One region of the Desulfatibacillum aliphaticivorans DSM 15576 genome, then DNA from elsewhere that is predicted to be linked to it. Evidence: riboswitches for the same ligand, from Rfam matches in the RefSeq annotation. Region 1 holds a riboswitch; each other region holds the start of a gene.

Region 1 (10,702 bases):
GACCCTGGGGGACGTGGATAATGTAGTGACCGTCTCCAACGACTTTATTGACGGCCGGACCATTTCCTCCATGGCCGTGGGCGACGCAGCCGGCGCGCACGACAAAAACATCTCCACCGTGGAAGGCGACGGAACCTTCGGCGCCCTTTACGGCGCCATGAGAACCCTGGGCGGATTCGGAACCACCCTGGTGGTGACCCACGCCAAAGGCAGCGAAGGGGATGTCCGGTTCATCACCAACGGAATGTTCGACCCCATCTACCAGCGCCTTTTGGGCCTGGAATCCATCAGCTCCAGCGCGCTTCAGGCCCGCATGTACATGGACCGCTACGGGCTGACGGAAGAAGACTTCGCCAGGGTTTCCGTCAAGAATCACGCAAACGGAAAAAACAATCCTTTCGCCCATCTTCAGTTGGACGTGACCGTGGACGACGTCATGAACTCGGAAAAGCTGGCGGATCCGCTGAAAAAGCTGGATTGCAGCCCGGTCAGCGACGGCGCCGCAGCCATAATCATTGCCAATGAGTCCCATGTAAAAAAGGCCAAAACAAAGCCCGTCTGGGTGCGCGGAATGGCTCATTGCTCGGACGCCTATCTCCTGGGCGACCGCGATCTCGCCGTTCCCCAATCCTTGGCCGCCGCCTCGAAAAAGGCTTACACCATGGCCGGAATCTCCGATCCCTTGAAATCCATCGACCTGGTGGAGCTGTACGACGCGTTCAGCTACATGGAGCCCATGTGGCTCGAAGGCATGGGGTTCTGCGAGGCGGGAAAAGGAGCAAGGCTCCTGGATCAGGGCGTCACCGCCATGTCCGGCGGCCTGCCCGTCAACCCCTCGGGCGGCGTTTTATCCTCCCACGCCATGCTGGTCGCAGGATTGGCCCGCATCATCGAGTCCGTGCTTCAGCTGAGAGGCGAAGCAGGACAGCGGCAGGTGGAAAACGCTAAAACAGCCTTGGCCCACGGAATCAACGGTGCATGCGGCCAGGCCCATTGCGTGTGGATTCTCGGCAACCAAAAATAAGAGGTTAACCATGGCCCAAAAAGTTGCAATCGTCGGAACCGGCCAGACCGATCATAAAAGTCACAGGCCGGACGTAACAGGACAGGAAATGATCCGCGAGGCCGTCGATAGAGCCCTGGAGGACTGCGGCATCACCATCAGGGACATCGACGCCATTGTCATTGGCAATATGGACCATTTCGAATCAATCAATTATGTGGACAACTGGAGCATCGAAGGCTCCGGCGGGTTCATGAAGCCCATTATGAAGGTCACCACGGGCGGAACCACAGGCGCCTCCGTGGCCATCGCAGCCTATTACCACGTGGCCTCGGGCATGTTCGACCGGGTGCTCGCCATAGGGTGGGAGAAAAACTCCGAAAGCGACACCACGGGCGCCATCATCACGTGCAGCGACCCCATTTGGGACCGCTTCTCCTATTCCGGCGCCATTCCCAGCCTGGCCACCGAAGCCACGGCCTATATGAAGCAGTACGGCGCCACCCAGGAAGACGCTGCCCGCGTGGCCGTGAGGGACCGCAACAACGCCCTTAACAACCCTCACGCCCACTTGCAGCGGCCCATCACCCTGGAGGACGTCATGTCCTCCCCCATGCTGGCCCATCCCATCAAACTTCTGGACGTCTGCCCCAGGACCGACGGCGCCTGCGCCGTGGTTTTCGCCGCGGACGGAGAAGCCCAAAGGCTGGCCAAACAACCCGCCTGGGTGCACGCGACTGCCGTGCGGCACACCTATAGCTGGTTCGGGGATTCCACGGACTATGACGCCGGGCTGGTCTCTTTGGCGCGCGCTTCCCAGGAAGCTTACAAAAAAGCGGGCATAAGCAATCCGGCCGAGGAGCTGGACGTGGCCGAGCTTTATCTGCCATACACCTACGCCGGCATCAAATGGATTGAAGACCTTAATTTCTGCGGCCGCGGCGAAGGCGCCAAATTCGTCCGGGACGGAAACACAAACATGGACGGAATGATCCCGGTCAACCCCTCAGGCGGCGTGATCAGCACAAACTGCATCGGCGCCACGGCCCTGCTCAGGGTGGCCGAAGCCTCCATCCAGGTAATGGGAAAAGGCGGAAAACGCCAGCTCCCCAAGGTCAACAAGGCCCTGGCAACAGGCTTCGGCGGATGCTTCTGGTCCGACGTGATGATTTTAGGCGCTGAACGCTCTTGAGGATTGCAAGGAGGAATCTTTCATGACAACTGAAAGAGATTACGACAAATTGCTCACGGTTGCATTGGATAAAGCCATGCCCTATGATTGGTCCATCGGTCTGCATGGCAGCATGTTTTTCCAGGAAATTCGGGAGAATCAGCGGTTTGTGGGAATTCGCTGTCCCCAATGCAAAAAGGTCTACGTGCCGCCCAGGCGGGTCTGCGGACCCTGCTACACGGAAATGGACGAACTCGTGCCCCTGTCCGACACCGGGACCTTGCGGGCCTTTTCCGTGGTGAACTACCCGTTCATCGACCCCAACACAGGCGGACAGCGCCCTGTTCCCTACACCTACGGATACATTCAGATGGACGGCGCGGACAATATCTTTTCTCACATCATCAACGAAACCGACGTCAGCAAAATTGAAGTGGGCATGAGGCTCAAAGCCGTGTTCAAGCCCAAAGAAGAAATGCAGGGACATATTACCGATATCATACATTTTGATATCATCAGCTAAAGGCGAAGCAGGGGAGGCGGCTATTTTCATCAACCTCGCCAGGCGGACATTCCTGCGGCCGGGATCAGCCGGCGCAGGAGTCCGAGCAGGATTCAGGCCCGACGCAGGCCCTGTGGGAAACGGGGACTGCATATTGCTTGACTTTAAAACCTGCTTTTTCGCCGTATCGGACAGTTCGGATAGAAATCCCGCAGCCTCCAGAGACCTGCTGCTGCGTTTGGACGCCCTGTTTCGAAAAAATTGCTCCAGGCTTGATCTCGATGAGTCGGGCCTGGAGCCTTTTAAGAAAGAGGCTGTAAATCAGGCGTCCAAGGCTATTTCCGCCGTCCCGCGAACCGCAAGCTGCACGCTTACGGCGCTGAAGTTCGTACAAACCGAAGAGGGTTGGAAAGCCTTGCTCATGCACATGGGGGACAGCGCTTTGTACGCCTACGGCCGCCAAAGCGGAAGGCTGACCATGCTGTCCCAAAGAAATTTCTGGCTGGCGGGCAAAACCAACGCCCTGTATCAGGCCGAATGGCTGGAGGCCGAGCCCGGCGCCTTGTGGATCATGACTTCCGACGGAGTTCCGGACAGCGCCATGAACGCCTGCTTCGGGCGGCGGGTTAACGGCGCGGCGCCGCCTCCGGTCCCGGAGGTGCATGAGGTCCCGGAAGCCTTGTTAACATTAATCGCTCAGGAAAATACAGTACAGGATGACGCGGCGATAATCGCCCTGGAACCCGGCCGGATGAAGCCGGTTGACGCCTGCATTATTATGGGGGGCGCCACAGGCATGCAGGAAAAGGAATACATCAAGCGTTGCATATCCCTGGAGTACAGAGACCGGAACGCGCCCGTGGATTTCAAAACGCCTTATGCGTGCCCCGTAATCTGACGCTGTTACTTTTTCAGGAGGCAGCGAATCATGAGCGCTAAGTACGATACTATAATCGTCGGCGCAGGCATCGGCGGGCTTGGCGCGTCCGCCATTCTTGCCAGGGAAGCCGATCAAAAAGCAGGGGACGCCTATATCGGCAGGGGCCTGGCGGCCAACGGCGCTTCCACCAGCGCCATGCTGTACGCTGACATGATCCTGAAGGAGTTGGAATCCTCATAAAATAACTATTGCCCGGGCGCCGTTTTGCAGGGCGTCCGGGCTCCAACGCGACCAATCCGGAAAAATCGCTTAACTTTTCTCTCATAATCATGGCTCATAGCCATCGAAGGCCTTGAAACCAATTCAATTTAGAGGTATTGCTGTACGCCAGTTCAAGTTTGATAAAAGGCTTCGTAGAGTTTGAAATGAGCGACAATAAATACGGTATACTAAAAGCAGCCGAAGAACTGATCGCGGAATCGGGCATCGCCGGCGCCACCATCGCCAAGGTCGCCAAAAAGGCGGGCGTGGCGGATTCCTTGGTGTATCAGTATTTTAAAGGCAAGGAAGACCTGCTTTTTTCCGTGGCTACGGAAAGAATGAACGAGTCCTTGTGCCAACTGGACGAGCAGTTGGAAGGGATTAGGGACCCGGAATCCCGGCTTCGCAAATTCATCTGGTACAGCCTCAAATACAACGACACCCACCCCGGATACGTACGAACCCTCTTGTTCGAATGCCGTTCAAACAAGGCCTTTTACTCCACGCCCGGCTATCAGGTCATGAGAAAGCACGCCGCTGTCCTCATGGATATTCTGAAAAGCGGCATCCAGGAAGGCGTGTTCCGAAAAGACATCAACCTGTATCTGCTCAGGGAATGCGTTTACGGCCTGGTGGATTTCGAGGCGGTCAGCAAACTGGCCATCGGCGAACTGGACGAAAGCATCAAGGACTTCGACGACATCATGACGCTCATTCTGGCCATGATTTCCGTCAAACAGCGCGATGCCAACAACGACAAGGAGCCCCGCATACTCAAGGCCGCCCTGGAGGTATTCTCGCAAAAAGGCTTCGGCAAGGCCAGAATCACTGAAATCGCCCAGTTGGCGGAAGTGGCGGAAGGCACCATATACGATTATTTTAAAAACAAGGAAGACCTCCTGCTTTCCATCCCGGAAAAGCGCCTACAGGCCCACGTGGACGCGTTGTCCGAGGCCTTTATCATCAAACCGCCCTTGTCCAAGCTCCGCAGGTTCATCAAATTCCATTTTTGGCTGTACCTGCCCGACAGGGACTTTCTGCAAGTCTTTCTCCTGGACGTCCAATTGAATAAAAGGTTTTACGGCTCCAAGGCCTTTGACCTTTTTATGACCTACATCAAAACCCTGGAGGACATCATCAAGGAAGGCCAGGAACAGGGCGACTTTAGAACCGACATCAACCCCCATGTTTTCAGAAACATGTTTTTGGGCGCTTTCAGCCACATGGCGCTCCGCTGGGTTATCATGGATAAGGACAACCGCTTCGATAAAATGAAGGAAATCGAACAGTTGACCAACCTTTTCTGCCAGGCGGTGGTCGCAGCCTGATTACGGGCTTTTGTTAACTCCTCCAACTCGCAATAATGCGCTCCTATTCTTATGGAAAAATTTTGCTTTGCTGAGTACCGGCAGGCCGTGGACGGCGATTGGCGGGGACCCAGTGCCTTTAGCGTCTACCCCAGCCCCATGGCCTTTTTAAAGGCCGTCTGGCAAAATCAGCGGACGGCCTGATTTATCGTCCTTTTACCCATAGGCCGCATTGACGCAATTTATGCATCCCGTTCGTTTTTCCTTGACAGAGCGCGTGGAAAAACTTTATAGCCAAACAAAATTAGTCGTTACGGACCCTTCGGGGTTAAAATGGGAAAGCGGTGCAAATCCGCTGCGGACCCGCCACTGTAAGTGAGGACGAAAGCTGCACAAGCCACTGTTTGCCAAGGCAAATGGGAAGGCGCGGCAAGTAGAACGATTCACGAGCCAGGAAACCTGCCGTAACCGTTGCCGTTCCATTCGCCTTCGGGTCTAAGGCGGGATGCGGATTCGTTATATCCGTGATCTTCGCTTTGTAGGGCATATCCAGCCCTGCCTGTTCCCCGACAGGCAGGGCTTTTTATTTTGGATCATGGAACCTGCTGTTTTTAAAGCCATATTTTTCTTGGGGTGCATAGCGCATTGCGCAGCCGCCCTATCGTCATTTCTTTCAGTGAAAACACTGGCAAAATCCTTTGTCGGGTTGGGATTTCTCCTGGCTGGAATTTCGTGCATTCTGCGCCTGGTGAAATGGCATCCGCTATTGGCCTTGTATCAGGCCCCGTATTTTGCGGTCTGGGCCTTTGCGGGCATTTGCCTGTTCCGGCCGTTCGCCGGCGACAAGGAACGCAGGCTGTTTTTCGTTATCCTGGCTGCATTATCCCTGCTGGCCTTATTTTTTCCCAAAGACCATTACCTGCCTTTTCTTCAGACGAGAACCGTTTTCGCATTTCTGTTCATGCTGCTGGGCGCAGGCGCCCGGGCGTGCTTTTTCGCCGCCGCAGGCATTGCCGGCGCCTGGCTGCTTTCCCCAGAGGGGGAGCGCCCGGCCATGGCCGCGAAGAAATCCTGGCGCAAGTGGACGGTCTGGGGTTTTGCCTTGTTCACCGCGTCCATGTTCAGCGGGGAATTATGGTCCTACCTGGGGTGGGGCGCCCCCATAGTATGGGAGGACCCGGCCGTCATCGCGGGCATGGTCGTGTGGTTTTATTACGCCCTGTTTCTTCACTTGGATCTTTTACGCTTTTTTGAAACGCATCGCATCGCCTGGGCCGCCGTATTTGGAGCGGTCGTCGCCTTTGTGTTCGCGTGCTTACCGGATATGGGGAGGTTGTTTCCGCCGACATGGATGCCTTGATAAAAAAAAGTTGGCATGCCCTGGCGAGCGTGCGTCTCACCTTCGTGTGCATGACGAACCTTTGCGTGTGCGCGGGATTAGGATACTTTCTGATCAGAAGCCAGGTGCATGTGTTCAAGCCCCTGCAGGATCTCTCGCTGATTTCCTGGGCCAAAACCTGGGGGCTGGCTCATCTCTCCGTGACGTGGTGGTTTTTCCTGCTGCTGGGCTTGCTGGCTTTGCTCTGCCTGAACACCTTTGTGTGCACCACGGACAGGGTGAACGCCATCTGGCGCAACAGGAAGAGGCTTCCCGGCCGGACGTCCCTGGTTTTGCGCCTGTCTCCGCACATCATGCATTACGCCTTGATCATCATCCTGGCCGGGTATCTGACCAGTTACATCTTCGCCAATACGGTGACCAGCCTGATCCTATTGCCCGACCGGCCGACCAGGGTGGAAAACACGTCCATAACCATTACCCTGACCGGCTTGCAAACCCAGACCTATCGGGGAAAGCGCATGGCCCCCTTTGACGGCCGCGCCATCAACGCGACCGCGTCGCTCCTTTTTCAGGATTCCCAGGGCCGAACCAAAACCGCCCGGGCGGGCGTCAACCGCCCCGCCCGGTTTCAGGGCCTGTCCGCGCACATGGCCGAATTTGCGCCCCGGTCCGAAGGAGGCATGGTTCGGCGCAAATACGTGGGATTGACGGTCCGCCAGGACCCCGGCATCCCCATTTACTATGCAGGCATGGCCCTTTTCGTTCTGGGCCTGATTTTTTACGTTTTTTCCATCACCCCCTGGGGTGAAAGGCATATGCGGGGTAGTTATGCTTAGTTTTATTACACAACGCTCAAAAACAAATCACTTCTCGCTTAGGCAAAAATGTGTTGCCAGCGAATATGAAACGTACGGCAAAGCAGGCGCTTCCAAAACCCCCTCCCCCTTGACGGGGGAGGGTTGGGGTGGGGGTGATGGTCATCAGTTAAGGAAAACCGTTTCCCCCCATCCTGTCCTTCCCCCGCCAGGGGGGAAGGGACGAAGGTTCCCGGGCTACCTTTTCACGACACTTCAAACCCAGGACTTGGAGCCAGGGCTTCGATTTTTTTGTCCGCCCTCATTTGCATCTTTACGGCCGCCCTGCTGCTTTGCACCGGCTGTAATTCCTCATCCGAAGCCTCCATCCAGGAGAAACATGCGGAAAAGGCCGCGCCCACGCCAGCCTCTTTTTTAGCCCTGGGCGAGTTTTCCTTGGAATACCTGGACGACGGCTACGTAAAGGTTCGGGACGGCGCCAAGCGGGAATTTTTGCTGGTTCCCTGCGGCAAGCCCCCTTTGGAAGGCTTTCCCAAATGCCGGATCGTGGAAACCCCGGTGCGCAGCGTGGCCGCCTATGGATATTTTGACATCTCCATCCTCAAGGTTCTGGGCGTCATCGATGACGTGCTGGTGGGCGTGACCGCTCCCCAGGACGAATGGGTCATCCCGGAAGTGGTTCAAGGCATGGAATCCGGCAAGATCGCCTACCTGGGAAGCTATAATTCCATAGATTTTGAAGTGCTTAAAAAATCCAGCCCGGAAATGGTCATGACCTGGGATCACTCCGTCATCCCTATTTTGGAGGACCTGGGCATTCCGTGCCTCATCACCTCCACGCCCGTGGCCATGTGTTTAAACGCCAAAATGAAGTTCGTAAATTTTTTGGCGCCCTTTTTCGGCAGGGAGACGGAAGCCTCGGAATATTTCGGCCAGGTGGCCGGCGTCCTGCAGGAAATCGCGGAAAAAGCGGCCCAAACGAATGAGCACCCCAAGGTCATGTGGGGCGACATCTACGAAAAACGCGTGCTGGTAGAGCCGGGCAACGCCTGGGTTGGCGAGTTGGTGGGCCTGGCCATGGGGGACTATGTATTTGACGACGTGTTCGGCGCCTCGTGCATCGAGATTTCCATGGAACGATTCCTGACGGGCGGCGAAGACGCGGAAATCCTCTTTACCTACCGCACGCCCTTGACGGGCGCCACGTCCAAGGAAGCCCTGGCCAAAACCAACCCGTCCATGTCGGCCATACAGCCTTTGCATGCTGGCAAGGTGTTCGCGCCTTTGCCCCATTACGCTCAATCCGGGGACAAATTGGACGAAATTTTATTGGAAATCGCCGCCATTGTGCACCCTGATTTGTACCCTGATTATGAACGGAAGTACTTTACCGAACTGCCCGAGAAAGACGCCTAGATGGAAGATTTTGCACAAATATCCAAACAACGATGGACCGCCGGGTTTATTGGCTTGTCCGCCGCCTTGATGGTCGTCTTATGCGCCAATATATTCCTGGGCTCGGTGAAAATCGACTTCAGCCAGGCTATGCACATCATCATGAGCGGGGACGACGCGAGCACGTTGGGAACCATCCTGTGGAAAATCCGCATTCCCCGCGCCCTGGCAAGCGCCATGGGCGGCGCCTACCTGGCCATAGCCGGCCTGCTGCTCCAGGTATATTTCCGGAACCCTGTGGTCGGGCCTTATATCCTGGGAATCTCCTCCGGCGCCACTCTCATGGTGAGCCTGGTCATGCTTACCTCCCTTCAATTGGGCCTGACGCAAATTGCGCCTTATCTCACCACCTTGGCGGCCTTTGCAGGAGCCTATGGGGTCATGATGCTGGTCCTTGCCGCAGCTTCCAGGATTCGCCAGGGGGTGACGCTTTTAATCCTTGGCCTCATGATCGGCTACCTTTGCCATGCGGTGACCAGCATCTTGGTGGCCTTCGCTGAAAAGGAGCAGGTCAAGGGCTTTGTTTTGTGGCAATTAGGCAGTTTTTCGGGATTTCATCAATCCGAAATATATATTTTGTTTTTTGGTGGAGGGGCCGTCGCGTTCGGCGTGTATCTGCTTTCCAAGCCCCTCAACGCGTTCTTGCTGGGTGAGGAATATGCGGCTTCCATGGGAGTGAATATTCGCTTGTTCCGCATCCTCATCCTTTTAGCGGCCTGCGCCCTCGCCGGAATGGTGACGGGCATGGCCGGTCCTGTAGCCTTCATAGGCCTGGCGGTCCCCCATATGGCCAGGCTGGTTTTCAGGACCTCGGATAACAATGTACTGGCGCCGGGGGCGGCCCTGCTGGGAGCAGTGGTTACCGGTATTTGCGACCTCCTTGCCCGGTTGCTGTTCTCACCGGTGGAATTGCCCATATCGGCCATCACGGCCTTTTTCGGCGCGCCCATTGTTATCGGACTACTGTTGCGCAGGAGGGTGGTCTCATGAATGGTAAACCCGATGCAGCCATTTTTACTCAAGACCTCTGTGTGGGTTATGGAAACAAGGAAGTTCTTTACGGCCTGGATCTTTCTTTTCCGCCCGGGACATTTACGGCGCTCCTGGGGCCCAACGGGGCCGGTAAAACCACCCTCCTGCGCACCTTAGCGCGTTTGCTTCCCCCTGTAAGGGGTAAAATTTTTCTGCAGGGGAAAAATTTGTACGACTACTCCGCTTCCGCTCTGGCCAAGCGCCTTTCCGTGGTATTGACCGAAAAGGTCAACCCCGGCGTCTTCACCATGTTTGAATTCGTCTCTCTGGGACGCCACCCCCACACCGGATTTATGGGCCGGTTGTCGGGCCGCGACCTGGAAGTGGTCAGGGAATGCCTGGAATGGGTCAAAGCGGCAAACCTGGCCCATCGGCAAATGGGCGAGCTTTCCGACGGGGAGCGCCAAAAGGTTTCCATCGCCAGAGCCCTGGCTCAGGAGCCGGAAATCATTCTTTTGGACGAACCCACCATGCACCTGGACCTGAAACACCGCATGGAGGTCATGGGTATTTTACGCCAGCTTTGCCGGGAAAAAGGGCTGGCCGTGGCCGCCTCCCTCCACGACGTGGACGTGGCCGCCAGGGTGTCGGACATAGCCGTGTGCGTGGCAAAGGGCAGGGCGGCCCGCTCCGGCCCCACGGAGCAAGTGCTTTCCGAAAACCGGGTGGCGGAGCTTTATGAATTCGAAGACGCCAGCTTTGACTCGAGCCTGTGCACACTGGAAATGCGCCCCAAAGCCAGCCGGGAAAAGGTTTTTGTAAACTCCGGCATGGGAAGCGGGGCCGGTTTGTTCCGGCTTCTCTCCAAGCACGGATTCTCCCTGGCCGCGGGAGTCGTGCACGCCAACGACCTGGACTGTTTTGTGGCTTCCGCCATCGGAGCCGATTGCTTTATCCAAAGCCCCCAGGAGCCCGTGGGCGGCGATTCCCTGGA
Region 2 (10,702 bases), on a different contig from region 1:
ACCCTGTTTTCCGCAGGCACGCCGGACGATATATACGAGTACACCAAAAACCTGGTGCAGGACCTGGGGCCCAAGGGCCTCCTGCTGACGCCGGGCTGCGACGCGCCCATGAACACCAAGTTCGAGAATATGGAGGCCTTTGTGGCCGCCAACCGGGAGTACGGCAAAGTTTCATAACCGGTAACCATCAAGCAGCGGCGGCCGGTAGCAAAGGCCGGGCCGCCGCTTCCTGAAAAATATCCCACAGGCCCCGTTCAATCCTTCTCTGTGGCGGGGCCGGGGAAGCAGCGGGTTGCGCAATGTCATCCAAATCCGAAAAAACTTGCACGGTGGAGTTCCAGCCTCTGGGCAGGCGCATTGAGGCTCCCTTTGAAACCACAATCGCCCAGGCCGCCCAATCGGCCGGCGTTCCCCTGGCCGCCGATTGCGGGGGCAAGGGCAAGTGCGGAAAATGCCGGGTGCACATTCTCGCCGGCGGGGCCGCTCCTCCCGATTCGTCGGAATTAAAGGTTTTGGAGCAATCTTCGGCCGCCCCCCAGGAACGTTTGGCCTGCATGACCCGCATTTTGGGCGATGTAAAAATACATGTGCCCAAAGCCTCCATGGTTCATGAACAAAGCCTGCAACTGGAAGGCCGTATGCGAAGCCCGGACGGAGACCGGCTGGTTCAATCCCGGTTTGTAAATCTCCCCTTGCCCAATTTGCAGGACCAGCGTTCGGACTCGCGTCGCCTGTCCGAGGCTATGGACGCTTGGGATGAAAACGGGTGGACCCTATCCCCCGAGTTTGTAAGACGCCTGTCCGGCTCATTGCGGGAGTCGAACGGAGAGTTGACCGTGTTTTTGCAGGACGGCGCTCCCATCGGTCTGATTGCCGGAAAAAAAACGCCCATAGGCGCCGCCTTTGACTTGGGAACCACAACCATAGCGGGGCGGCTGGTGGACTTGGAAACCGGCGAAATCCTTTGTTCGGAAGGGTGCATGAACCCCCAGATTTCCTACGGCGAGGATGTGATCAGCCGTCTGGACTACGCCATTCATAACCCGGACGGACCTGGCAGGCTGTCGGCGGCGGCCAAGGATGCAATCAACGATCTCCTGAGCGCATTATGTAAAAATGCAGGCGTCGAGCCGGAAAGGGTTTCCAATATTTCGGTCGCCTGCAACACCGCCATGTCGCACCTGCTGTTAAAATTGCCGGCCTCCCCCCTGGCGCGGTCTCCCTACGCCGCAGGATTTTCCAATCCCCTGGAGCTTACGGGAAAGGCGTTCGGAATAAAAGACGCTCCCACCGCCAAAGTGTATGTCTTTCCTTGTATTGAGGGCTTTGTGGGCGGGGATCATACAGCTATGATACTGGCCTGCGGCCTGGATCAGGCTGATGAAACCTGCCTGGGAGTGGATATTGGCACCAACACGGAAATCGTCCTAACCAGGCCGGGCGCAGACGGCGGCATGTTCGTCACATCCTGCGCTTCGGGCCCGGCATTGGAAGGCGCCCACGTTCGCGACGGCATGCGTGCCAGCCCCGGCGCCATTCATAAGGTGAGGATAACGGAAAACGGCCCTGAAATTTTCACCATCAACAACGAGCCGCCCGTAGGAATTTGCGGCTCCGGCCTTGTGGACGCTTTGGCCGAAATGGTCAGGGCGGGGGTCCTGGACTCTCGCGGGCATTTTACCTACGAGGCCAAGGGAGTGCACAAAAGCCCCCGCGGCAAATATTATCTGCTGGCTACCAAGGAAAAAGACCAAGCAAAACAAGACATCATAATCACACAGAAGGATATATCGGAACTCCAACTGGCTAAAGGCGCCATCCACGCCGGCGTGCAAAAGCTGCTGCAACAGATGGGAATTTCCGCCAAGGAAATCTCCCGGGTCTACATGGCGGGCGCCTTCGGGTCTCACCTGAATATGGAGAGCGCCCTGGCCATCCGCCTCCTGCCCGAAGACCTGGCGGACGCTGAATTCGTGCAGGCCGGAAATGCAGCCGCGGACGGAGCATGCCTGGCCTTGCTTTCCCGCCGGGAAAGAAGCCGGGCCGAAAAAATCGCCCGAAACGCCGTGCATGTGGAAATGGCCAACGATTCCAGCTTCAGCAGCGTTCTCGTGAAAGCCATGCGCTTCTAATCAACCCCGTACTTTTTAAGGCGCGGACGGTGTCGCGCCAGGCATTATTGAATCCTTAAAAAAAGGAACAGGAGAAGTTTACCCTTATGAAGATAATCGGCGAAAAAATAAATGGAACCAGGAAATCCGTGGGCCAGGCCATCAAGGAGAAAGACGCGGAATTCATCGCAGCTTTGGCGAAGGCTCAGGTGGAGGCCGGCGCAAACCTTCTGGATGTGAACGCAGGCTCCGCGCCCGATACGGAAACCGAGGACCTGATCTGGCTGGTGGGCGTGGTTCAGGACGCCGTGGACTGTCAGCTTTGCCTGGACAGCTCCCGGCCCGAGCCTTTAAAAGCCGCCCTGGAAAAGGTCAGTCAAAAGCCCATGATCAACTCCATATCCGGCGAGCCCAAGCGGCTGGAGGAAATTCTCCCCCTGGCCGCAGCCAACGACTGCGAGTTGATCGCCCTGGCCCTGGACGAAGGCGGGATTCCTAAAACGGTCGACGCCCGCATGGAGGTGGTCCGGAAAATGATCGCCCGCACCCGCGAAAGCGGCCTGGCCGATGAAAGGCTTTACATCGATCCTCTGGTGCTTTCCATTGCCACCGACATCCAGGCTGGCAACATTACCTTGGAGGTCATCCGCCGCATTCGGGAGGAGTTCCCCGAGGCCCACATCACCATGGGGCTTAGCAACGTGTCTTTCGGCCTGCCCAAGCGTATGCTCATCAACCGAACCTTTCTGACCTTGGCCTATGCGGCCGGTATGGATTCGGCCATTGTAGACCCCACGGAAGCATCCATGCGGGAGGCGATCCTGACCGTCAAAATGCTCCTGGGCGAAGATCGCTTCTGCCGCAACTACACCCGCATGATGCAAGCCGCCGCAGCGCCTAAAAGATAAACGCTCAACCGCCATTCCTTCAGCAAGGCCGGGAGCCGGAGATCACGCCGCTCCCGGCTTGCGGACGATCCTGAAAAACGGATCGCCCTTGCCGGGATGACGACCTTTCGAGGTGAACGAAAATTCGAAGGGCGTTTGGCGCTCCTTTATGAGGATGCGAAGAGGCCGCACTCCCGGAAACGGGGATCTATTCTTTTTGAGATTTTGGCGAAGTAAACCCCGCACCATGGGCTCATGCGGAAATTCGGAATTAGTATTTGCACGATCGGATGAATTTGTGTAAGATGTCCCATTCATTTTAATAGTCCGGCGCTTTGTTTTCATAAAATCATCATAATTTATTTTGGGGAGGGATCATGGCCAGTAAATCCTATATCGACGCTTTTATCCCTGCAGGCAAAGACCAGGACGCCTGCATCAATTGCGGAATCTGCCTGCAAAAATGCCCGGTGATGCAAATGGGCAAGGAGGAGTCCAAGGCGGAAATCAAACGCCTGCTTAACGGCGAGCAGCCGGAGCGGGTATTGAACGAATGCACCTTCTGCATGACCTGCAACCACTACTGTCCCCAGGAGCTAAAGCCTTACGCGCTCATCATGGAGAGGATGAACGCCAAAAACCGGGAGGGCGGCAAGGAGGTCCCCGCCGGCGTGAAGTACATGTTCACGGGCGACTCGGATTCCGGCTATTTTCTGGATCAATATAAAAAAGCGCCGGAAGCGCATCAGGCCATTTTGGACAAATGGACCGAGGTTCCCGAAAAATCTCGCGACACCTTGTTCATAGGCTGTTTCGGCCGGACCATTCCCCATACCATAGAATACTCCAAAGCCCTGTCCGGCCTGGCGAAATACGCCCCGCGCAACGCATGCTGCGGCGAGATTCCCTACCGGTTCGGCGATTACGACGCCTTTACCCGGACCGTGGACCGCACCTACGGCATGCTGACCCAACTGGATACCGAGCGGCTGGTATGCTATTGCGGCTCATGCTCCAACTTTTACGGAAATATGTGGCCCGCCTATCACGGCGTGGAATTGCCCTTTGAGGTCATTTCCATTTGGGATTGGTTGTGGGAAAAGGTTCAGGCCGGAGATTTGCAATTTACAAACAAGTTGGAAGGAACCGCGGCCATTAACGATTCCTGCTACAGCAGCGAGTTGGGAGAGTCCTTTTATGATGCGGTTTACGGACTGCACGAGGCGGCGGGCCTGACCCTGGCGGAACCGGCCAATACCAGGCAGGACTCCTTGTGCTGCGGATTCGCCAGCGGATTCCGGAATAATTGGGATCATACCCAGGCAGCCCAGGAAACCCAGAAGCGGGTGGATCAGTTAAAAGCCACCGCGGCGCCGAACGTCTATTGCTATTGCCCGGGATGCTACGCCGCCCTGGCCCCTCACGGCAAAAAAAACGGCATGAGAATTCATTTTTCCATCAACCGGATTCTTCAAGCTCTTGGCGACGATCCGCCGACAAAGAACTGAGGCCAATTGGTAAGTATTTGGGCGCCCCCGGCAGCGTAGTGTGCCGCCGGGGTCCGTAATGACTGTTTTTTCAAAGGGCAGGGGGATTGCCTACAGAGCATAAAAAACCACGGAACACACGGAAAGGCACGGAAAGATCGTTTTCTGTGTGTTCCGTGTCTTCGGTGGTTAACCTTGCAGTTTTTTTGTCACAGGGACGCAAAATATTTTCGGTTTTGAGGAACAGCCCCGGCCGAACAAAGGATGCAGTTTCGGCGCAGTTTTTGTTAGGTTTTGCAAACTCAACCCAATCTACGATTTATCTATAAAAATAGTAGATATTATGGGTAATACGGGCGGCGATTCAGGCCAAGGGGGTTGACCCGCTCCTTGAAACCGTGGGTTAAGTAATTGGAAGCTGTTAGTTTTCAATCACTCAGAGCCACATCAAGGAGGGGTCATGAACAAGGTACTTTATGTCGGAATGGATGTCCACAAAGAAAGCATCGTTGCAGCAACGGCGGAAGGGGCAAGCGGAGAGGTTGACATGTTCGTGCGTTTTTGGGGACGTCTTTGCATAATCGACTAACAAATATCAAGCCTACATTATCCCACAACTGCGCAGCCTACAAAGGAACCAAATGCAAGGCCTCTCGGGTGTGCCGGACGAACATTTGGATGACGGCCGGGCTTTGGCCAAGGCCTATGTTTTCCGTTTCCACTTGAATTCCGGCTTCCTCCATTTTCACTTTCCAGGAATCCTTTTTCCCGGCCAGGTCCTTGGCGAAATGCATGCCCGAAACCAGCAAAAAGGGGATAAGCCGCGCCTTTTTATATCCCTGGACCAGCAGTTTGTTGATCAGGACCTCCCGGTCCGGATACCCTTCCTCAAGCACTCCCATGAAAGCCCGATCCCCGTACATATCCTTCAGGATGCTCCCCATGGCCGTGAACATGGCCCATGCCGGGTGATCCGTGCCGTGGCCCACAAACACCTGGGCTTCGTCTTCGGGGGAATCAAAAAATCGGGCGAGATCCTCGGCGACTTCCATGCAATCCTCCGGGGAGGTGAGCAAGGGCAGGCCCATGGAAGCCCGGACTTTTTCGTGCTGCACGTCATCCTTCAAACGAAAAAACTCATGCCCCCAGGCAAGGTGCAACGATTGCACCACAGCCCACTCATGCCCCTGGCTGGCCAGCATATCCATGACCTCTTCTGGATGGAGCTTTTGTTCGTCGCTGCGTTTATTCACCTTGGATGCCACGGTGCGGGAGGTGTATGCCCAAAGGATTTCATGGCCGGGGAATGCTTCCCTGTAGGCTGCGTCGATAAGGTCGTAAGTGGCTTTTGCGCGGGTGGAAGTGCCGAATGCAGCAAGGACGATGGGGGGCTTCATGGGTGGTCTCCTATGTTTTTGGCGCACGGAAAATATGTTGCCATCAAGCTATATACTTTTAATGCCTTATCACGGCATTGTCAAAAAAAAGCAAAAGGCTTCCCGGCGCTCGTGAGCGGTGTTTGAGCGCCGGAAAACCCTTCGGAAGAACGGTTCGGAAAAGGAGGAGACGTGCCTCTTCCGGCCGCTCGCTATCAGTAATTTTTTCGGGGCGCGGCCATTGCGCCCGGGCGCCTTTTGGGGCTCAATCCTTTTTGCCCCAGCGCCATTGGGGCTTTTCCCCCTTTTTCCAGCAAATGAAGATCAGAAGGGCGGTGGCGATTACGGTGAAAGGGAGAAACCAAATCTCGTGCGGAGGCCTCGTCAGGAATACGGCGCCCACGGTCATTAGAAGCATGTATCCGACCATGACGGCCCATCCCTGCCAGGTTAGGGGGATTCCCCATCCCCATCCGTATTTTTTCGCCGGAAACCAAATGTCCTTTTCGTCCTTATGATCATTCTTCATTGTTCGTCTCCAGGTTCTCAGGAATCAATCCAGAGCATCGCCCGGCCGGGAAGAGGCAACAAAAAAAGCCCTGCCCGTCGGGGTGACAGGCAGGGCTTAAAAAAGCGCCCAAACAAGGAATTAAACGGATATAAACATTCATATCCGCACCCCGCCTTAAACCCGAAGACGTAATAACACGGTTTTGTTGCGGCAGGTATCCTGGCTCGTGGATCAATCTACCGGCCGCGCCTTCCCATTCCCTTTGAAACAGTGGCGTGTGCGGCTTTCGTCCCCACTTACAGTGGCGGGTCCGCAGCGGATTTGCACCGCTTTCCCTATAGCCCGTAAAGGGCCCGCAACAAAAAACTTAGGCAAAAGCTAAAATTTTAAACGCCGATTGTCAAGGAAAACCGTAAAAGCGAATCCGTTTTAAGGACTTGCCCATGCGAATGATTGACAAAATCCGTTCCGGGCATACAGTAATACAGTTGTATAGCGGAGCCCACGGCTCCGCAGGAAACCCTCGACGATAATCAGGAGAAGACGCATGCCCGAATCTTCACAGGTGCTGGAAGTATTTTCCGACTACACCTGCCCCTTTTGCTACTTTAATATGGAAAACGCCGAAAAACTGGCCAAGGAATTTAATGTTCCCATCCGCTGGCGCTACTACCCTTTGCATTCCGACGTTCCCGACGAGGGCATAGCCCTGACAGAACTGTTGGACGTCCCCCTCTCCGAAGTGGAAAAGTGGGACAGGGAGTTTTCGAAAACAGCCGCCCACCTGGGGCTGCCTTTTTGCTCCCTGGACAAAACCTACAACAGCAGGCTGGCTCAGGAACTGGGGCTTTGGGCCGCGGATCAGGGAAAAGGGCATGCCTTCCACAAGGCTGCTTTTGAAGCCTTTTTCGGCCAGGGGTTGAATCTTGCCTCCAAGGACGTGCTGCTGAACATCGCGGAAAAAGCGGGCCTGCCCCTTGATGAAGCGGAGAAAATCATCACGGATCGCACCTACCAGGAGGCGGTGGACAAAGAATGGGAAGCTGCGGAGGCCAAGGCGATTACCGCCGTGCCCACCATGATCTTTGGAGAAAATCGTCTGATTGGAGCCAAATCCTGGGAGCAAATGACGGCCCTGGTTCAGGCCGGTTTGACCGGTCAATAGGAGACGGCTTATGAGATACGAAGGAACCACCTACCGCCCGCCTGTGGAATGCGACTCAATGCTCCTGCAGGTTACAGTGGGGTGCTCGCACAATGAATGCTCCTTCTGCAATATGTATCGGGACGTGAAATTCCGCGTATCCTCCATGGAGGAGATTGAAAGCGACCTTCAGGAAGCCCGGGGGATTTACCCCAAGGCTGAGAGAGTCTTTTTGGTCAACGGCGACGCTTTCGTGCTGAAGGCGGACGCCCTCAAGGCCATCGCTGAGAAGATTTTGGAGTACTTTCCCGAATGCCGAAATATAGGCATGTACGCTTCCATCAAAAACATTCGAAATAAAACGGATGCGGAACTGGCGGAGCTTCGAAAACTAAAAATCAACGATTTCCACGTGGGCGTGGAGTCCGGCATGGATTCCGTCCTGGAGCATCTTAAAAAGGGGCACACGGTCAAAGACGCCGTGCACCACCTCAATCGTCTGACCAACGCCGGCATCCAGTATGCAACCAGCCTCATGCTGGGCGCCGCAGGGGCCGGAAACGGCGCCAAAAACGCGGAAAAAACAGCGGACCTGCTCAACCAGGTAAAACCCAGCCTCATCTGGCTGGGAACCATGGGGGTTTTTAAGACCGTCCCCCTGTATCAGGACATCCTCTCCGGCAGCTTTAACTTGCCCACCGAACTGGAGGTTTTGGAGGAGGAAAAGGCCCTCATCAAAAGCATCGCCCATGACGACGTTCTTCTCCAGGCCAACCACCCCACCAACCTCGTATCCATGTTCGGCAGACTGCCAAGAGACCGGGAAAAAATGATAGACCACCTCAACGCAGCCATCGCCCATTACGGCGAGGATGCGCTGTCCGTCCCCACCTCCCGTTTGGTCATGTAGATTTTTTGCTTAAAAACAGGCGGCTTGAAAGAACAGCCGCCTGTTTTGACTATGGCCTGAAAATTCGGCTTGACAGTTTCCGGTCTCCTGGTATATAGATATATCTAACTTAGGTTTCCCATTCTAATTATTAGGCGATGCAAAAAGAAAAATAGGTAGAACGATAGGGATTCCGATTAAGGCAAAATAGGAAGGCCAAATTCCGCCTTTAGCGCAAAAATAAGGCGGATTTTTTAGGGGATTTAAGTTAGAATATTCTAACTCGGCGTCGGAGCGAGAAAGGAGAAAGCCCCATGTTAAACGCGCACATCACGGACTTTGAACATCGGACCGGTTCCGCCGAAGAAATCGATCTTTCCTCGGTTTCCCGGGAGCCTCGGCGGCTGTGGGAGACGGACAAGATTTTTCGATGTCCTCTCATGGGCATGTGCCTGACTGTTCCTGAGCAGAAGCAGCTTTTAAAAAAGTCCGGCATAACGCCCAAAGGCAAAACGCTTTACGAGATCCATGAGATATTGATTGGCTCCTGTGAAAACCAAAACCGGCTCTCCCGGAAGGTTGAGAACTTGCTGAACAAGAAATTCCTGAAAGAAGCCGCCCCGTTGCGGGATCTTGACGAAAAGGCGTTCATGGATCACTGGGAAAGCGCCTTCCGGACCGGCAGCTACGAGGCGGTTCTTTGGGCGGCGGCCGAGCGCCAGGTTTTATCCGCCAAAAACATGGCGCACATTTTCGGCGCGGTTCACATGGACATGCATCAGACCGCTCAAAACGCGGCCCAGTTGGCCAAGCGCCTGTCAGCCGTGGAGGAGCAGCTTGCCGGAGTCAGGAAATTACACCGGGACGAGGTTAAGAAGAGCAAAGCCTTGAGCAAGGAAAACTCTGATTTTGCTCAAAAATGCGCGGCCTTGGAGTCCAAAATCAGCTCCGTCAATGAGGAGGACGCCTTTATCCCTGAGAAAGGACAGGTTGAACGCGCCGTCCTTTTGGAAGAGGAAAACGCGGCATTGTTGCATCGGCTGTCACGCCTTGAAAAAGAGCTGGCGCAAAAGGACGCCCGTCTGGCTTCCCTTGAAGCGCAGAGCGAGGAATTGCAAAAGGAGCTATCAGCCAGGGAAGAAGGCAAAGAGCAATTTAAGGTGCAGGCCCGAAAGATGATCAACGACTTCATGCAGATGAATCGTTGCGATGACTCGTGCCCGTCGTTCAACTTATGCCGCAAGCGCATATTGCTGGTTGGCGGCATAACAAAGATGGAAGCCTTGTACCGGCAAGTCGTGGAGAAAAACGGCGGCATTTTCGAGTATCACGACGGCTATATCAAGGGCGGTGTGCGGGATCTGGAAAATCGCCTTCGGAGGGCTGACGTGGTGCTGTGTCCGGTGAACTGCAACAGCCATGGCGCCTGCACCATGGTAAAAAATCTGGGCAAAAAGCACAAAAAGCCCGTGCACATGCTTTCCAGCTCCAGCCTGAGCATGATTTCCCAGGCCGTGCAGCGAACCGCCTTTCCCTAAGGGGGCGCTTCGTCCCATGCCGTCCTTGCTATTTGTTCGGGATTCGTGCATATTCTTCGACGACACAGGAGATTGCCATGACCGAACGCATTGGAGCCTTTTTTGATTTTGACGGCACGCTGCTGGAGACCGATTCCGCAAAGCAGGGCATCAAGTTTTTGTGGGAGACGGGGCTGGCGCCCCTGCCGTACATCCTGAAAGTCTGGGGCTCCAGTCTGCTTTATAAAAGGCATTTGCTGTCCGAGACGGCCATGGCGCGCATTCTTTTGAGCTTCTACAGAGGCAAGCCTTTGGATCCTTTTGTGGATGGAATCTGCGAATTTTACGAGGACATGATCCGCCCCCAACTTGCCAAAAATATCCTGGAAAGATTCCTTGAGCATAAGAAGCAAGGCCATGTCACGGTCCTGATTTCAGGCTCCCTCCGGTACACCCTGGAGCCTGTGCGGGCCGACCTGGGGTTTGACCACCTTTTATGCAGCGACCTGGAAACCGGCCCGGACGGTATGCTGACCGGGCGAACCCGGGGGCCTTTGTGCATTGAAGAGGAAAAGGTCAAAAAAGCGAGAGCCCTTGCGGAGTCCGAAAACATTGACCTCGCCAGGTCCTTTGCCTATGGAAACCATCAGGCCGACATCCCGCTCCTTTCCATGGTGGGCAACGCGTTTGCGGTGGAGCCCACCGATCCGCTCAGGAAAAAGGCCGATCAAATGGACTGGCCGATTCTATCCTATCGCTGATCAACGTCTCCGCTTACCC
Region 3 (10,702 bases), on a different contig from region 1:
ATCAACGTTGCCCGCCGCATAGGCGCTTGTGCACCATAAAAAGGCCGCAACGGCCATCAGAAGAACCATTGCCGGTCCGGTTTTAGCAAGGCGGGGCTTAACAACACCTTTCATATCACACCTCCTGTACACCACGGAATTACAAGCGCAGCTTGTCCTTCCTCAAAAAGTATACTGAGAAATAACAGACTATTAGTGGATACCGGCCTGTTTATGAATAATTCTCAGCAAAAATACATATCACAGTGGATACCAAAAAAAAAGTAATTAATTAATACCCTAGCGTACTTAATTTTCCCCGGCGCCAATTATTAACGAGGGGTTAGTGCTTAGAATGTGATGGGCATCTCTTTCGTCCATCATCCCCCCTAGTATTTTGCAGGCTTTGGACAATCCCGGCCTTCTATTCGCCAAATCATGAGCGTCTGAGGCCAGCAAATGAATCAGCCCCAGGCTGTTAAGCTCCTGACAACACTTTTTCGCCCGGCGGCCCAGGCTGCCTTCCAGGCTTTGCGCCGTCACCTGGCATAAAGCGCCTGCATTTACTATATCCTCCATAATCGAAGGCTTTTGCTGGACAAGGGGCAGTCGTTCTCCATGGGCGATGACGGGCGTCAAACCCATGACGTTCAGGCGATTAATAAAGGCGATCACGCCCTGGAGAAGAAAAGGATGCGGCAATTCCAATAAAAGATACCGGCCTTTATCAGCGAAGGATAAGACGTCTCCGGATTCAATCTCCTTTAACAATTCGCTGCAAAGATGCGCCTCGCACCCGGGAAGCACCTTTAAAGGAATGTTTTCCTTGACCAGAGCTTCGCTGAATACGCGATGGGCTTCCAGGATACGCTCCCGCGGGTTGTGGTAGGATCCGTTCAGCGTGTGAGGGGTGGCGACCATGACCGTCACGCCGTCATCCACGGCCGCCCGGGCCATCTCCAGAGCCATTTTTAACGTGGTCGGACCGTCGTCCAATCCGGGAAGAATGTGCGAATGTAAATCAATCATCAAAAAGGTGGGCTTCTACGTACACGGACCAGACTTCCGCGCTGACTCGAGGCGGGCTAAAGACCAAAAAATGCTCGGACACGGCATGGCCCATTTCATGGGCGAGAATGCCCACGCGAACGTCTTTACAGTTAATGAAAATGGTGGAGCCTATGTGCAAGTACCAGGAGCGTATGTGGCACGGGGCCTTAAAAAGCCTGTGATATTCCGCGGCAAGATGTTTTTTGTCGTGCAGCAGGAGGATGCGGACTTTGCCCATTTGGGGGTGCATGTCCAGAATTTCCTGCACCCGCTCGAACAGGGCGTCCACTTTGTTGGCCAAGCCGTCCTCCATGCTTGTGGATGGTTTGGCCTGAAGAACTCTTTTGGCGCTCCAACGCCCGGGGCCGTAGTCTATGGAGGCGTTGAACCTGCGCAAATCCTCCCGGGAAAGATACTGAATCCGGGTGTACTGGGTTTCCAGTGTGCTCCAATCGTCGCTTTGCGCCGCCAGAGCGGGGCTGGCAAGCCCCAAAACCTGGACAACCGCCCAGACAAAACAAGCGATTTTCGGGCAGGATATCTTCCACCCCATAAGCGTTTATTCCCGACATTACAACTGAAAATGGGCATCAATCCTCTTCTTGACATCCTCTATATTCTCAGCCCATTTCCCGGTTGCGTCTTCATGTTCCATTCGCCGGGCCATTTGGTCCAGCGAGTCGCGAATGTCGGAAACTTTGGTATGCAATTGTCCTGCCATTGAGTTGATGCTTTGCGCCAAAGCCTCCACCTGGTCCTTGTTGCGCAAAATGACCTCTGTTTTAAGATTTCCCCCGCCGATTTTTTCCAACTCCTTTTCCAGGCGGAATAAAGGCCCGGCGATTTTGTGGGAAATCAACAAGGTAAGCACCAAAACCGCCAGAGCCGATATGCCCAGGGTGATTAAATTGGTCATGATCACGGCGGGAAGTATGGCCTGGGACGTGCTTTTTATCACCAGCCTGGAGTTGGAAAAATCGGAGGTAAGCGTATCTCCGCTAAAATAAAAAATAAGCAAAGTTGAGGCTACGGCGCCCAGCAAGACCACCAGGCAGAACTTCAGAATAAACGCGCCCTGAAAATCCCGTTTGACAAAATACTGCCTGCGGCGGGGCATGATGGCCTTTTCCGACATTGTCCCCTCCTCCATTTCAGGTTTCGAATCCATAGTTAGTAAAGAGCCCCCATAACGCAATTTATGTCGCCGGATCAGGCCCCGCTTTGCCCGAACAGGGACTTCTCCGAAATCTCCACATCACTGCCGGCTTCCAGGCCCTTGATCCATTCGGAAAGAAGGCGAGTCTTTTTTTCTTCCATCACCCTGTCAAAAAGTTCATCCCGCATGTCTTCAAAGGCGGGCAGGTACGGATCGTTCTGCTTTTGCTTCCGGTAAAGATCCAGCACTTCCTCCTGGGTCACCAGGGTGTTTGCTTCAATCTCCCGGGCTTTCATGTCCATCAAATCCCGAATCAGAGTGGATTCCCAAAAGCGCTGAACCGAAAGCACAAAACCGGGCCTTGAATCCAACTCAAGGCGCTTGGCTTCCTGGATAAGCACCTGCCGGGCGACCAGATCCCCCAAAAACTGCTTCTGGGCGTCCAAAGTGAGTTTGTAATGCTCATCCAGCCGCATTTCCTGGGCCAGCAAATCCCGAAACTCCTTTTGGCATAAGCAGTAATCATTAACGCGAAGCACAACCGGACCCTGATCAGGCTGTTCTTCGGATGCGCAGGAAACGACATAGATGCACACCGCTGCAGTGATGAGGCACAGTAGAACTTTTTTCATGAAATCCCGCTCCTTCGCCTAAAGCATTCGCCTTGGCCTCCCGATAGTCAAACAGGAGGATCAAGCATTGTTGGGATTTGTGACAAAAATGTTCAGTTTTACTGCTTACAAAAAATTGACTGTCTTAGGGACTTTCATCGGGGTCTTGATTTTTTACGGCGGCGCCGCCGCCGCCCCCCAGGGAGATTGGAGAACCCTGGAAACGAAATACATGGTGGTCTATTATCAAAATCCCGACGATTTGAGATTATTGGGCTCTCGCGTCAAGTACGATACAGGAGGATGGACTCTGTTCAACAGAAGCATCTCCTGGGGCTCTTCCGACAACATTTCCAAAAAGGTGGACAGTCTGTTCGACCGGGTCCAAATCCTCTTGGACATGAAAAAAAGAACCCCCAAAATCGTCCTGTATCTTTTTCCCGACGACGTCCAGTTCAGAATCGCTTATGAAAACGCATTGAACGAACGCCCCTCAGGAGGAGTCAACGCGCGGTATATCCCCCAGGACAAAGCCGTGTACGCCGTGCCGTCAGAGATTGACGAAGCCTCCCTGGCCCGGGAAATGGCCCACGCTGTGGCCAATCACTATCTGATTATTAAACCGTCCCGCAAGGCGACGGACATCCTGGCGAAATACGTGGGCAAGCATCTTATGGATCCGAACGCCCCCCAGACCTACTAAAGGTCCGGCGCTCGCCTTACAATCACTTTATAAAAAACTTGTACAAAAAGTAGCCTAAAGCGATCCAAATAGGAATGCAAATGGCCAGGCCCCAGGCAAGGCCCCGAAAAATGCTGAATCGCTTTTCCAGGTCTTTCCGGCCGAAGGCCCGGCGAATGATCGCCTCCAGTTCAGCCAGTTTAAAAGGCTTGGGAATAAAATCAAAGGCCCCTAGCTTGATGGCCTGGACCGCAGTTTCTATGGTGCCGTATCCGGTGACCATCAGGATGGTGGCTTTGGAGTCCTGGGCCAGAATGCCTTCCAGCACATCCATGCCGTCCAAACCGGGCATGGAGAGGTCCGTGATCACCAAGGCGTACTCGCCCTTGGAATACGCTTCCATGCCTTGGGCGCCGTCATACACGGCCTGGGCGGAGTATCCCAGGTCGTCAAGCTGCTCCACAAGAGTATCGGCGAAATCCTTATTGTCATCGATAACGAGGATTCTTTCAGCAAATTCAGGCTGCCCCAATATTCGCGCCCTCCAAATGTAAATCATGCCGAAAGAATACCATTGTTTTCCGGTTCATGGCAACATGGGTCTTGATCTGGAAACCGTCCCTTCGGCGGCCGACATAAAGCCGCGAGAAAATGCGCCGCCCGACGCGGGCGCGTTCCGGCTTAGACCGTCAAGTATGCCAAAACCATGCCAATCCCAACCCAGGCGGGAGTGGACAAGACCAGCCCCAAGGCCGCCTTTTTGCACCGCCGGGTTTTCTGGGCCAAGGCTCTTTCCGTCAGAGCCCTTTCCACGGTGACTTCCAGCCTGCTTTTTTCACACTGCCGCGGCAGATAGTCATAAGCTCCTTTGGAAAGGCATTTCAGGGCCTCATCCCGGCATTCCTGGTCGCAGGTCACCAGCATGGCGGGCTTACGGCGGCTGAAGCGCAGGCCTGCCATGCCTTTGGGGCCTCCCCAGTCGGGCATTTCCGAGCAGGCGATGACCACGGCGTACTCGCTTCTTTCCAGGGCGGCCCGGGCTTCGTCGCAGGAACCGGCTATGTCGGTCCTGTAACCGAGCTGGCCCAGCCTGCCGGCCAGGAGATGGGAGCACTCGCCGTCCTTTTCCATGACCAAAATTTTTGCGGCGTCTTGATTAACCATTGTTTCATCCTCATGGGGCTGTTTGGCAGCCTATTTGAAATCCTTGGATTTCAGGTGAATACTCAGGCGCCATCTCCTTAAATAGCTGCTTGATAGTCAGGCCGTCCCCGGCCATGGCAGCCTCCACCAAGGCGTCCATCGAGGCGTTCAAGCCCTCGATTGCCTTGTGATGGTCTGTGTTGGGCGCCATGATGTCCTCGTGCTGAGTCTGCACGACGTCTTCCCCAGCGGTGATAAGCGCATTGTATAATTTTTCCCCCGGGCGCAGGCCGATATACTTGATCTCGATATCCACGCCGGGTTTATGGGCGGAAAAAAGCCGGTTCATCAATTCCCGGTTTTGAACGGCGCAAAGAAGATCTTCCGTCTCCAGATGTGGGTGCATTTCCCTGATTTGCAAGTTAATGTCATACATGGCTGCCATGAGCCGTTTGTTCGGCCCGTATCCTCCAATCTGCTTGCACAATTCCGAGCCGATGGAGCCAGCCACTCAATAACTGACGCGGACCACCCTATGGCTCCGCCCATAGATAGCGGCGGAAAGACCACCAAGGCGTAAAGGTAGAACCGAGAAACGACTTTAAGTCCTTTGGAAATAGGAAGGGCCATATCCCTTAATACTAAGTGAGGACTGCAGATCTATTGCATCTGTTGTCAAAACTTGCTTTTAGGTATACAGAGAGAGACTGTTGGAGGGGGGAGATGAAAGGCATCTGTTTGATTCAGACGGGAAAGGCGTGTTTGATAGGATTGAACGGACGATATTGCCGGAAGGGCTGCGCGAATCGCTTTTAGCAAATGCCCGTTTTTGTTTGTGGGGAGAATATAAGGTTGATATTCAATTATCTAACAAAAGCGCTGCGATGGATCTTGCCGATTTTGCCTCGCGGGTATAGCTCCGCCCTCTCGATTACATCTTCCGTATAGGACAGAGGGCAAATCGATGTACAATTCCCAATTGGGGAACCTATTTGAACCATTGTAATGGTTGGTGGATATAGCTTGGCAGCCCTTTATTGTCAAGCCATAATGCGAAAGCGACTATGATATCCCACACATCAAAAAATCCATTTTTTCTTGCGTGAAATCCGCTTAAAATTTTTCGGCGCCAGGATTGATCCATCCTGAAAATGCGGGGTTTAATCATTTTTAATACAAAATTATTCATAATGAAATGTCTCTTTGGAGTATTTCATTTTTGTGAACACTGTTAAATGGAAATTTATCTGGTGCATTTATAAATACATCATTAAATCAAATTTTGTGATAATAATACACAAATACAGGGGGTTGCATTCTCTCTGATTCATTCGCAAATAGTTCAAAAAAAATTCAAAATTGAATTCGAACAACGATTTTTAAAATCAATAGGGCCCTGGGGATGGAAGCAAAAACGGCCCCCTTCTTTTTCCTGCCATGGTTAGCGCCCTCAAGAAACACTTGGATGTGATCGGCATGGTCAGGAAAACGCCCAATGGTAAATAGGGATTTGATGGGGAAAGCCTGCGCCTCAAGAACATCTGCAAGAAGCTGAAAAAACGTCCGGGAAGGGCGAAAACCCTGGCCAGCGCCCAGGCGGCCTTGAAAAACGTACCATCGAACCTTCTAAAACCTGTTAATGCGTGCTTCCAGAAAATGGCGGGCATCTGCTGTATGCATTTTGCATGCAAAACGGGATTGAAAACGGCTGAGATGGGTAAAAACGCCCCATAAAAAACAAAACGGGAAATCAGTGTAAGTACCTGATTTCCCGTATGTTTTTCTGGAGCCGACAAGCGGACTCGAACCGCTGACCTGCTGATTACGAATCAGCTGCTCTACCAGCTGAGCTACGTCGGCGCGATGTTGGAAAAGGCATGTATCACGGGGCTTTGTCAGGCGTCAAGCCGAAAGTGTTAAAAAGGCGTAAAATTCAAAGGCAAGCCGCACATTATAGAAGGAAAAGTGGGGGGGGCAAGCAAGGCTTGCCGGACGCCGGTTTTGACTGATTTCAATATACATTTCAGGCCGCCCTCGTCGGCTCACGTTCCTGTCGTTGCATGCCAGGGCTGGCGGGAAGCGCTGATGGCCCCAGGCGTTGCATGCGCCTGCGGGGGAGAGTTCGTTCCATTCGCCCGGCCTCTTTGGTTTTACGCAACAATAAATTGCCAGGACAGGGCGGGGCGGGCTAAAATCCGCGTATATGGCAGTGCCTTTTCGAAGCATTCATTACTCCGTGTACACGTCCATCAAGGAGGAGACCATGCAGAGATTTTTATCCTACGCCCTGATATTTCTGTTTCTTTTCACCGGCCTGGCCCAGGCGGAATCCATAGACGCCCTGTGGGGCGAGGTTAAGCCGCCTCCTGCGCCCAAATTAATGCAGGTCGCGCCCAATCCGGGGACCACGGCCCTTTTGATCCTGGATATCGAGGAGCTTACCTGCAACGCCGAACGCCGTCCCCGTTGTCTGGAGACCGTGCCCCGCATCGCCGCCCTGATCGACAAGGCTCGCGCCGTTGGAATGCCTGTGGTGTACAGCCTCACGCCCCGGGGGACTCCCGAGACCATACTGCCCCCGGTAAAACCCCTGCCGGGAGAGCCCATTGTCAGTTCCAGCGTAGACAAGTTCTGGAACACGGACCTTGAAAAAATCCTCAAGGAAAAAGGCGTGGATACAGTCATCGTCACTGGGACCGCGGCTCACGGAGCGGTTTTGCACACGGCCACGGCGGCCGGATTTCGCAAGTTAAAAATAATCCTTCCGGTGGATTGTCTGTCCTCCGCAGACCTGTATATCGAGCAGGCTTCGGTGCATCTTTTGTTGACCGGGCCGGGAACCCGGAGGGCGATTACCCTGACCCGGAGCGATTTGATCCGTTTTTCCGAAAAATAGAAGTTAAATGAAATGGGCGAGGGGCCTCGCAACGAACGAAGCAAGGAGACCGGGTGACTACCACTGCGCGGGGACCGCGCGACTACGAAAAAACGCATTCAACAATGCCCGCCTGCCGCCGGATATGCCAAATTTTAACAAGCGTTCCCGGTCGCGCCTTTTGGTCTAACGAATCCAGTCAGCAAACGGCGCTTCCTGGGCCGCCCACAAGCAGAGCAAGCCCTGCGCCCTACCGAAAAGATGTTTTGCTTTTATTGAAATTTTTTCCTGCCGGAAAAATGATTTGTTTAACTATTTAAAATTAAAGGTTAAAATTGAATAAATTTTGGTCTTGAAAACCGTTCGGGATCATGTCCTTTGGAAAATTCCCGCTTGACAGCCTTGTTTTTTCGGTGCTACCACCACCCAAAATTCGGAGCGGACGCAAGGTGATCCTCCCAGGAGGATTGAAAAGGGAAGCCGGCGAAAATCCGGCGCGGTCCCGCCGCTGTGAACGGGGACGAAACCCGCAATATGTCACTGGGCTGAAGTTTTAGCGGCCCGGGAAGGCGCGGGGATTAGGATGATCCGTGAGCCAGAAGACCTGCCCGGCGTCTATGAAACGAACTTGGAGTTATGGCAACGCCCCAAGCTGATGATCTTTGTCGGCTGGGGCTTTTTTTATCTCAAAAGCGGATAAATCCCCGGCATCCTGCGGCGCTTTTTTGTAAGAAGTTTCGCCGGGTGATGTGCGGGAGCTCTCGCCCCTTGCCGACATCCTGCCAGTCAGGGAAAGGATGTAGGACAATGGAAAAAACTCAGGTTCAATGGGCTGTCGAGGGGCGGGTAACCCCTGTGATGGAAGAAATCGCGGCCAAGGAGGGCGTTGCCGCCTCGGAAATCCGCGAGCATTTCGCCCAAGGGCGGATCGTCTGCCCCCAAAACGCCAACAGGCCGTGCCGGAATGTGGGCATCGGCATGGGCCTTTCCACCAAGATTAACGCCTCCATCGGCACTTCCACGGACATCAGCAACATCGATTTTGAAGTGGCCAAGGCCAAAGCGGCCCAGGAAGCCGGCGCCGACACCCTCATGGAGCTTTCCGTGGGCGGAGACCTGGACAAGGTCCGCCGGGAAGTGCTGGCGGCCGTGGACCTGCCCGTGGGCAATGTGCCGTTGTACCAGGCTTTTTGCGAGGCCGCGGAAAAATATGGCGACCCCAACAAGCTGGACTCCGACATGCTTTTCGACATCATCGAGAGGCAGTGCGCGGACGGCATATCCTTCATGGCGGTCCATTGCGGAATCAACCTGTACACCATCGAGCGCCTGGAGAAGCAGGGCTACCGTTACGGCGGCCTGGTGAGCAAGGGCGGCGCCTCCATGGTGGCCTGGATGAAGACCAACAAGCGGGAGAATCCCCTGTACGAGGAGTTTGACCGGGTGGCGGCAATCCTGAAAAAATACGACGTGGTGCTTTCCCTGGGCAACGGGCTTCGGGCGGGCGCTGTGGCCGATTCCTTTGACCGGGCCATGGTCCAGGAGCTTTTGACCAATTGCGAGTTGGCGGAACTGGGCCGTAAAATGGGATGCCAGATGATGGTGGAGGGCCCCGGCCACGTGCCCATGGACGAAATCGAGGCCAACATCATCCTGCAAAAGCGCATGAGCAACAACGCTCCTTACTACATGCTCGGGCCCCTGCCCACGGACGCAGGCGCAGGATACGATCACGTAGTGGCCGCCATCGGCGCTTCCCAGTCAGCTCGCTACGGCGCGGACCTGATTTGCTACATCACCCCGGCCGAACATTTGGCCCTTCCCAACGTGGACGATGTGGTGGAAGGCGTCAAGGTCGCCCGCCTGGCGGCCCATATAGGCGACATGGGCAAGCTGCCGGAAAAAACCCGCATGCGTGACATGGACATGAGCCGCGCCCGCAGGGACATGGATTGGGAAGGCCAGTTCGCTAACGCATTGTTTCCCGAAGACGCCCGCAAAATTCGGGACGACCGTTCTCCCTCCTGCGACGACAAGGTGTGCACCATGTGCGGCGAGTTCTGCGCCAACCGGGCTTCGGGCAAGTTGTTTAACGAGGCCTTGAGCGCGGGCGTCAAAGGATAGTTCTGCTTTCTTGAGCAGTGGCCTGGCCGCCAGGCGGGCGATTAAACGTTATTGCGTTTAATTTTCGGGATAGACTGCTTTATTATCCCCCTCCTGCCGTAAGGAGGAGGGGGATAACAAGGCGGCTTTCTGAACGCCAGGCCCTTTGGGCGTAGTCGAAGGCATTCAAAGTGATTGCTGTTTACAAAACCGCCTGATTTTTATAGAACACGGACATCATGTCAGCGAAATCGGGCGGGTGGAGCCGAAGCGCTTTGCTGCGCATGGCGCTCCCTGCGTTTTTCAAACGCATTCTTGTAAATATTCAATTTCGGTGCGTTTTTTAGTGGATGTGCTCACCGCCCTGTCACTTACTTTTATGAATCGTAAAACAAGCGAGGCAGGTTTTAATGTCGGTTGTTTCATCAATGCGTAACCCCGGAGAAAGAAGATTTTCGTCCAATGAAGTCCGATTTCTTGTCGCCGCAACGGTTCTGGGCTCCATTATTCGCATTGTTTATCATTGTGACAGGCCGTTTATGAACGACGAAATCGGGACGCTGATTTATATTGAAAAAAGCATCCCGTTTTTGCTGACTCATTTTGAATCCTGGCTGACCATGAATTATTTCATCCTCATGGAAAAGGGGATGTTTTTCTTGGGAGGCGGCGCCCGGTTCAGTTTGATTGCAATCCCCTTATTGGCCGGGATTGCAACCATTCCCTTAACGGCCCTGTTCGCCCGAATGATGGTGGAAAACCGGGTGGCTTTGCTCGCCGCCGCCCTGGCAAGCTGCAATCCTTTTTTAATCCATTATAGCGGGATCATCAGATCATATCCGATTTTAGCCGCGCTCTCCCTCATTGCCTTGATTCTTTATTTCAAGTGGAGCGAGGATAGGTCCTTTAAAAACGGGATTTTTTTCGCCATAGCAGCGTTTTTTTTGTTTTTGTCGCATCTTAACGGGGCGTACACGCTTCTGTTTATTGCGTGCATTTTTTTGGGAGATTGGGTTTTCTCGGTGAGATCCGGGGATAAAAGAGTTTTTACAACGCTTTTGTATCCTTGTCTGGCGTTCATGCTGCTTGCGGCGCTTTCTCAC

Evidence for each region. A riboswitch is a leader RNA that binds a small molecule or an ion and turns the genes downstream of it on or off. The one in region 1 is predicted to bind cobalamin.
Region 2: it holds a riboswitch for cobalamin, as region 1 does, so the genes downstream of both, G491_RS0108735 (hypothetical protein) here and ccsA (cytochrome c biogenesis protein CcsA) in region 1, are expected to answer to the same signal.
Region 3: it holds a riboswitch for cobalamin, as region 1 does, so the genes downstream of both, thiC (phosphomethylpyrimidine synthase ThiC) here and ccsA (cytochrome c biogenesis protein CcsA) in region 1, are expected to answer to the same signal.

The regions. Positions count from the first base shown of each region.
Region 1 covers NZ_AUCT01000013.1:130,010-140,711, reverse strand. Annotated here, with positions in the region: gene G491_RS0114430 (thiolase family protein) at 1-1,024, shown strand, start outside; gene G491_RS0114425 (thiolase C-terminal domain-containing protein) at 1,035-2,195, shown strand; gene G491_RS0114420 (Zn-ribbon domain-containing OB-fold protein) at 2,218-2,697, shown strand; gene G491_RS0114415 (SpoIIE family protein phosphatase) at 2,831-3,574, shown strand; gene G491_RS0114410 (hypothetical protein) at 3,605-3,796, shown strand; gene G491_RS0114405 (TetR/AcrR family transcriptional regulator) at 3,982-5,145, shown strand; cobalamin riboswitch at 5,422-5,605, shown strand; gene ccsA (cytochrome c biogenesis protein CcsA) at 5,801-6,484, shown strand; gene G491_RS0114390 (hypothetical protein) at 6,472-7,302, shown strand; gene G491_RS0114385 (ABC transporter substrate-binding protein) at 7,573-8,697, shown strand; gene G491_RS0114380 (FecCD family ABC transporter permease) at 8,698-9,726, shown strand; gene G491_RS0114375 (ABC transporter ATP-binding protein) at 9,723-10,702, shown strand, end outside.
Region 2 covers NZ_AUCT01000008.1:16,421-27,122, reverse strand. Annotated here, with positions in the region: gene G491_RS0108765 (uroporphyrinogen decarboxylase family protein) at 1-177, shown strand, start outside; gene G491_RS0108760 (ASKHA domain-containing protein) at 300-2,132, shown strand; gene G491_RS0108755 (dihydropteroate synthase) at 2,219-3,019, shown strand; gene G491_RS0108750 ((Fe-S)-binding protein) at 3,376-4,506, shown strand; gene G491_RS36520 (hypothetical protein) at 4,946-5,074, shown strand; gene G491_RS0108740 (sirohydrochlorin cobaltochelatase) at 5,112-5,882, opposite strand; gene G491_RS0108735 (hypothetical protein) at 6,127-6,390, opposite strand; cobalamin riboswitch at 6,565-6,745, opposite strand; gene G491_RS33600 (DsbA family oxidoreductase) at 6,920-7,537, shown strand; gene G491_RS0108725 (radical SAM protein) at 7,548-8,426, shown strand; gene G491_RS33595 (DUF2325 domain-containing protein) at 8,720-9,943, shown strand; gene G491_RS33590 (HAD family hydrolase) at 10,021-10,683, shown strand.
Region 3 covers NZ_AUCT01000006.1:15,325-26,026, forward strand. Annotated here, with positions in the region: gene G491_RS0106290 (hypothetical protein) at 1-114, opposite strand, end outside; gene G491_RS29680 (tyrosine-protein phosphatase) at 289-1,008, opposite strand; gene G491_RS0106300 (hypothetical protein) at 1,001-1,582, opposite strand; gene G491_RS0106305 (HAMP domain-containing protein) at 1,601-2,164, opposite strand; gene G491_RS0106310 (hypothetical protein) at 2,239-2,817, opposite strand; gene G491_RS0106315 (hypothetical protein) at 2,888-3,499, shown strand; gene G491_RS29685 (response regulator) at 3,522-4,010, opposite strand; gene G491_RS0106325 (response regulator) at 4,160-4,642, opposite strand; gene G491_RS0106330 (polysaccharide biosynthesis protein) at 4,653-5,132, opposite strand; tRNA gene G491_RS0106340 (tRNA-Thr) at 6,406-6,481, opposite strand; gene G491_RS0106345 (cysteine hydrolase family protein) at 6,885-7,517, shown strand; cobalamin riboswitch at 7,927-8,122, shown strand; gene thiC (phosphomethylpyrimidine synthase ThiC) at 8,304-9,620, shown strand; gene G491_RS35345 (hypothetical protein) at 9,766-10,035, shown strand; gene G491_RS0106365 (hypothetical protein) at 10,028-10,702, shown strand, end outside.